Regions from separate parts of the Saccharopolyspora sp. NPDC050389 genome, predicted to be linked through region 1. Evidence: riboswitches for the same ligand, from Rfam matches in the RefSeq annotation. Region 1 holds a riboswitch; the other holds the start of a gene.
The links. A riboswitch is a leader RNA that binds a small molecule or an ion and turns the genes downstream of it on or off. The one in region 1 is predicted to bind thiamine pyrophosphate.
Positions count from the first base shown of each region.

Region 1 (3,433 bases):
CGGGTCAAACCGTGCGAAGCGGACGAGTACGAGCTGCGTCATCCGCTGGTGGGCGCGCTCACGGTCGCGCAACAGATCCTCGTGCCCGCCCGCTCGCCGGAGCAGTCCGTGGTCGTGGTCACCACCGCGGACGGCTCCGGCTCGGAGAACTCGATCAAGCTGCTCGCGATGCGCGCCCGGGAAACGGTATAGAGCCTGTTTCCAAACTCGTCCTGCGTAGCGGTGCGGGTGGCGGAACCTCAGAGGTCTTCTCGCTGTGGGATCCCCGACATCATGAATGACCAATTCACCACGTCGGGGCTGTCCTCGCGAGAAGACCCCTGAGAACCCGCGGCGGTGCGAGTTGCGAAGGTGGGCTAAGCGGCTGCGCCGCTTCAAAGACAAAACGCCCGCGTTACCACAACCGCACGTCACCACATCCAAAACAGCCTCTATAGCCTCAGCTTTCCGCGCCGCGACGGCGGAAGGCGCCGATGATCGCGGCCGCCAGGGCGGCCACGAGGAACGAGGTGAGCGCGGCGCTCATCCACGTCGGGACCGTGAAGCCGATCGCGTCCCGCAGCCCGGTCCACAGCCGGCTCCACCAGCCGAGCTCGCCCGGGTTGATCAGCTGGAACGCCGCGAAGCCCAGGAACCAGGCCAGCAGCATGCCCCAGCGGGACGGGGCCTGCGCGGACAGGTCGTAGCTGCGGCGGCGGCCGTGCACGAAGTAGTCCACCGCCAGCACGCCGAACATCGGCACGAACACCGAGCCGATCAGCAGCAGGAAGTTCGAGAACTGGGCGATGTCCAGGGTCAGCGCGAGCAGGGTGATCAACGCTCCGATGACCACGCACAGCACCCGGCGGTCCGCGCTGGGCCGCAGGTTCTGGATGGAAACCGCGGTCGAGTAGGTGTTGGCGAAGGACTGGTCGACCTCGCGCAGCACCAGGATGCCGAAGAAGATCACCCCGAGCGGCACCGCCAGCATCGGGTCGAACACCCTGTCCGAGTCGCCGGCGACCAGCGCCAGCCCGAGCAGCCCCAGCAGGTAGCAGGCGATCTGGGTGACCGAATAGCCCACCGTCGCGGCGGTGAACGCGCCGGACACCGACTTCGAGTGCCGCGAGTAGTCCGAGGCGACCGGGATCCAGGACACCGCGACCGCCAGCGCGGCGTCCGCGCCGGGCCAGAAGCCCTGCCAGGAACCGGTGTTCATGTCCGGCAGCGGCTGGCGCAGCAGTTGGACGAAGAAGTACACCATCGCGATCGCCACCGCGATGCTGACGTAGCGGCGCAGCAGGCGCAGCGCGCCGAGCGGGCGCAACGTCAGCACGGTGGTCAGCGCACCGGCCACCAGCACGTACAACCAGTGCGGGCCGCCGCCGAACAGCGCCTCCGCGCCCTGCGCGATCACCAGGAGCTCGAAGGTGCCCCAGCCGACCAGCTGCAGGATGTTCAGCACGGTCGGCAGGTACGACAGCTTGGTGCCGAACAGGCCGCGCAGCAGCATCATCGCGGGCGCACCGGTGCGCGCTCCCGGAACCGCCGCGAGGCCGACCATGATGCTGCCGATCACAGTGCCCACCACGCACGCGGTGACCGCGGCGGCGAACGACAGCTGCGGCACACCGGCCGGCGCGAGCACGGCCAGCGCGCCGCTGAAGCCGAGCAGGCTCACCCCGAGGTTGCCCCAGAACGCGCTCTGGTCGAGCACGCCGAGCGTCTTCGGTGCCGGTTCGTCCAGGGTGTGCGGAACTTCGGCACGATCGACGTCAAGCGCCATCAACAGCTCCCTACGCCGGCATTATCCGGACAGGTTCTGCGGTCGGTGGCGCGTGCAGTGCCACCCTCTCAGCCCGGTTCGCCCGAGCTCCCGCGTGGATAAGTCGGCGACACCTTACCCCGATCAGGTGACCGATGCCAGCCCGGTACGGCTCACCGGCGGCGGTTGCCGAACAGGCCCCGGGTGATCTCCCGCCCCAGGGCGCTCGCCGCCGAGCGGAAGAACGACCGCACCGCGGGATTGTCCATCGCCTTCTCCAGCAACCCGGCCTCGTCCGGCTTCTTCGGCGTTTCCGGCGGCTCGGGCGCGGCGGCGATCTTCTTCGCCAGAAGTTCGTAGGCTGATTCCCGATCGACGGCCTGCCCGTACTTTCCGTGCAAATCGGACGAAGCGGCGGCGGCCCGCACCGCGTCCTCGCCGATCGTGCCCATCAGCGAGCGGGGCGCACGCAGCCGGGTCCACGCGACCGGCGTCGGCGCGCCCGTCTCGGCGAGCACCGTCACGATCGCCTCGCCGATGCCCAGCGTCGTCAGCGCCTCGTCCAGCTCGTAGTGCTCGGTCGTCGGATAGGTCTTCACCGTGCGCGCCAAGGCTTTCTGATCGTCCGGGGTGAACGCGCGGATGGCGTGCTGGACGCGGGCGCCCAGCTGGGAGAGCACCGCATTGGGCAGGTCGGTGGGCAGCTGCGTGCAGAAGAACACGCCCACCGCCTTGGACCGGATCAGCTTGACGGTCTGTTCGATGCGTTCCAGGAATGCCTTGGACGCGTCGCTGAACAGCAGGTGCGCCTCGTCGAAGAAGAACACCAGCTTCGGCCGGTCCAGGTCGCCGGCCTCCGGCAGCTCCTCGAACAGCTCCGCCAGCAGCCACATCAGGAACGTCGAGAACAGCGCCGGGCTGGCCTGCACGTCGTCGAGCTCCAGCAGGTTCACCACGCCCTTGCCGTCGACCTGCCGGAGCAGGTCGGCGACCTCGAGCTCAGGCTCGCCGAAGAACTCGTCGCCGCCCTGGGACTCCAAATTGGACAGTGCCCGCAGGATCACGCCCGCGCTGGCGGCCGACACCCCGCCGATGCCCTTGAGCTCGGCCTTCCCCTCGTCGCCGGTCAGGTACTGGATCACCGAGCGCAGGTCCTTGATGTCCAGCAGCGCCAGCCCGCGCTCGTCGGCCCAGTGGAAGATCAGGCCCAGCGTCGATTCCTGCGTCGCGTTCAGGCCGAGCACCTTCGCCAGCAGCAACGGCCCGAAGCTGGTCACGGTCGCGCGGATCGGCACGCCCCGGCCGCCGGTGCCCAGCGACAGGAACTGGGCGGGGAACGCCGCGGGCCGCCAGTCGTCGCCGACCTCGGCGGCGCGGGCAGTCACCTTGTCCCCGCCCTGTCCCGGGCTGGCCAGGCCGGAGAGGTCACCCTTGACGTCCGCCAGCAGCACCGGCACGCCGGCGTCGGACAGCTGTTCGGCAAGCAACTGCAGCGTCTTCGTCTTGCCGGTGCCGGTCGCGCCCGCAACCAGGCCGTGCCGGTTCATCGTCGCCAGCGGGATCCGCACGGCGGCAGCGGCATCGACCGAGCCGTCGACGACCACCGCGCCGAGCTCGACCGCCGCGCCTTCGGTCGCGTAGCCCGAAGCGATCTCCCGTGCCGCGTTGTCCGCCACCGCGCCCTCCGCT
Region 1 covers NZ_JBFAKG010000012.1:75,810-79,242, reverse strand. Annotated here, with positions in the region: gene AB0I53_RS10425 (helix-turn-helix transcriptional regulator) at 1-192, shown strand, start outside; gene AB0I53_RS10420 (cytosine permease) at 440-1,765, opposite strand; TPP riboswitch at 1,756-1,869, opposite strand; gene AB0I53_RS10415 (helicase HerA-like domain-containing protein) at 1,918-3,420, opposite strand.

Region 2 (3,433 bases), on a different contig from region 1:
GCTCGCCATCCGGCGGTAACGGCTGGGTCGGCACCGGCGGCGGCTCGACGATCCGCTCGATCGGCTGGGTGATCGGCTCGGCGAGACGCAACCGCCGAGCGGGTGCCGATTCGGATTTCGGCTGCCGTTGTTGCAGGCGCGCCAGCTGCTCGCACTGACGAGCGATCTCCTGCGCGGTCAGCATTTGGGCGGCGTCCATCTGGCTCCTCGCCTCGCGATTCGAGACTTCCCGCGTTCACTGGAATCACATAGCTGTGATTCCCCCTCAATTACACCATGCCCGGATTCCCGGCGGGAGCGGATCACACCGGCGAGTAGCGGGATCGGAGCACCCCGGCGTGCCGGATGCCGAAACCGCTAAAGTCCCGGCCATGGCTGTTCACCCGATCTGCGTCGTCGGCGACCCGGTGCTGCACAACCCCACCCGTCCGGTGGAGCGCTTCGACGACGAGCTGCGCACCCTCGTCGAGGACATGTTCGAGACGATGGCCGCCGCGAACGGGGTCGGGCTGGCGGCCAACCAGATCGGCGTCGACCTGCGGGTGTTCGTCTACGACTGCCCGGACGACGAGGGCGTCCAGCACCGCGGCGTGGTGGTGAACCCCGAGCTGACCACCTCCGAGATCCCGCAGTCCATGCCGGATCCGGACGACGACTGGGAGGGCTGCCTGTCGGTGCCCGGCGAGTCCTACCCGACCGGCCGGGCGGACCGGGCGAAGGTCACCGGGTCCGATGTGGACGGAAAGCCGATCGAGGTCGAGGGGACCGGGTTCTTCGCCCGCTGCCTGCAACACGAAACCGACCACCTCAACGGCCACCTCTACCTGGACCGCCTGATGGGCCGCCACGCCCGGGCGGCGAAGAAGATGATCCGCCGCAACGGCTGGGGAATCCCCGGCCTGACCTGGGATCCGGCGGAATCCGGCGATCCCTTCGCCGAAGACGACTGATCAGAATTCCTTGGTTTCCAAGGTCAAGTCGAAGGGCTCGGGAATACCGATCGGTTCGCCGAACGGCACCCGGCGTTGATCCCAATAGCGGTCGTTTGACGGTCGCGAGTGCAGCGTCACCGTCGGCTGGTCTTTCGCGAACCGATCAATCAGCAAATACAGCGGAATACCCGCATGCGCATACCCACGCAACTTCGTCGTCCGATCGACATCGGCATTACTGGCCGAGGTTATTTCCACGACCAGCAGAGCATTGCTCCCGTCAAGGTACGTGCCGTGCGAGACCACCTGATCCTGCGGAATCACAACGAGGTCGGGGATGTACAGGTTGTTGCCGAACCCAGTATCAACTGCCGCAGTCTGGAAGATCTCCCAATCTTCAGGTACCGCACGTGCCAGCACCCGGTGCACGCGGCTTGCGATCAGGTTGTGTTCGTTTCCCGGCGGCGGCGTAATCACGATCCTTCCTTCGATGATCTCCGCGCGCCAGCCCTTGTTGGGGAGGTCCAGGCTTTCCCAGACCTCAAAGAGCTCATCCTCCACCGAGGCCACGTATGCAGGGGCAGCGGTCACAGCGCGGTCACCTCCTGTATCGATGTCATCACGCACCGTACTCACCACCCCTGACAACGTTGTGATCGCCCTGGTCATGAGCCTAATGGCAAACCGGCCTGCCGTCATCGGGGTGAACCGGGGTTGGCAGCCCGCTGTCTCCGGGCTAGCCTCGGCCGCGACAAATCAAAACCGCGGGAGCTCGCACCAACAGCGGGCTGAGAGGGTGGCTGGAGAACTCCGGGGCCGCCGACCGCATGAACCTGACCGGGTAATGCCGGCGTAGGGAGTGGATGGCAGTGGCCGACGTGCGTCCGAACGCGTCCGAAAGCGGAACCCAGATCACCACCGGGCCGATCAGCGGCTCGCGAAAGGTGTTCCGGAACACCGAATCCGGCCTGCAAGTGCCATTCCGCCGCATCGAGTTGACCAACGGCGAGCACCTCGACGTGTACGACACCTCCGGGCCGTACACCGACGAGAACGCCACCGTCGACGTCCACAGTGGACTTCATCGGATGCGGGCGGGGTGGACCGACGGCCGGGAGCACCGGACCCAGCTCGGCTGGGCCAGGGCCGGCGTGATCACGCGGGAGATGGAGTACATCGCCGCCCGCGAAGGAGTCCCGGCCGAACTGGTCCGCGACGAGGTGGCCAGCGGGCGGGCGGTGATCCCGGCCAACCGCTGCCACCCGGAGAGCGAGCCGATGATCATCGGCAAGAAGTTCCTGGTGAAGGTCAACGCCAACATCGGCAACTCCGCGGTGACCTCCTCGATCGAGGAGGAGGTGGAGAAGATGGTGTGGGCCACGCGCTGGGGCGCCGACACCGTCATGGACCTGTCCACCGGCAAGCGGATCCACGAGACCCGCGAACGGATCCTGCGCAACTCGCCGGTGCCGATCGGCACCGTGCCGATCTACCAGGCGCTGGAGAAGGTCAACGGCGATCCGGCCGCGCTGACCTGGGAGATCTACCGCGACACCGTCATCGAGCAGTGCGAGCAGGGCGTGGACTACATGACCGTGCACGCCGGCGTGCTGCTGCGCTACGTGCCGCTGACCGCGAACCGGGTCACCGGCATCGTGTCCCGCGGCGGCTCGATCATGGCCGCGTGGTGCCTGGCGCACCACCGGGAGAGCTTCCTCTACACGCACTTCAGCGAGCTCTGCGAGATCCTGCGCGACTACGACGTCACGTTCTCCCTCGGCGACGGCCTGCGGCCCGGCTCCATTGCCGACGCCAACGACCGCGCGCAGTTCGCCGAGCTGGAGACCCTCGGCGAGCTCACGCACATCGCCCGCGAGCACGACGTGCAGGTGATGATCGAGGGCCCGGGCCACGTCCCGATGCACAAGATCGTCGAGAACGTGCGGCTGGAAGAAGAGCTGTGCGGCGAAGCGCCGTTCTACACGCTCGGGCCGCTGACCACCGACATCGCCCCCGCCTACGACCACATCACGTCCGGGATCGGCGCGGCGATGATCGCCCAGGCGGGCACCGCGATGCTCTGCTACGTCACGCCGAAGGAGCACCTGGGGCTGCCGAACCGGGACGACGTCAAGGTCGGCGTGATCACCTACAAGATCGCCGCGCACGCCGCCGACCTGGCCAAGGGGCATCCGCGGGCGCAGGAGCGGGACGACGCGCTGTCCACGGCGCGGTTCGAGTTCCGCTGGACCGACCAGTTCAACCTGTCGCTGGACCCGGACACCGCGCGCGCCTTCCACGACGAGACGCTGCCCGCCGAGCCTGCCAAGACGGCGCACTTCTGCTCCATGTGCGGGCCGAAGTTCTGCTCGATGAAGATCACCCAGGACGTCCGGAAGTTCGCCGCGGAGCGCGGCCTGACCAGCGTCGAGGCGATCGAGGCGGGCATGCAGGAGAAGTCGGACGAGTTCGCCGGGGCCGGCAGCAAGGTCTACCTCCCG
Region 2 covers NZ_JBFAKG010000105.1:136-3,568, reverse strand. Annotated here, with positions in the region: gene AB0I53_RS41785 (DUF3263 domain-containing protein) at 1-52, opposite strand, end outside; gene AB0I53_RS41780 (peptide deformylase) at 372-950, shown strand; gene AB0I53_RS41775 (Uma2 family endonuclease) at 951-1,601, opposite strand; TPP riboswitch at 1,687-1,809, shown strand; gene thiC (phosphomethylpyrimidine synthase ThiC) at 1,802-3,433, shown strand, end outside.
Region 2: another riboswitch for thiamine pyrophosphate. It lies ahead of thiC (phosphomethylpyrimidine synthase ThiC); the one in region 1 lies ahead of AB0I53_RS10420 (cytosine permease).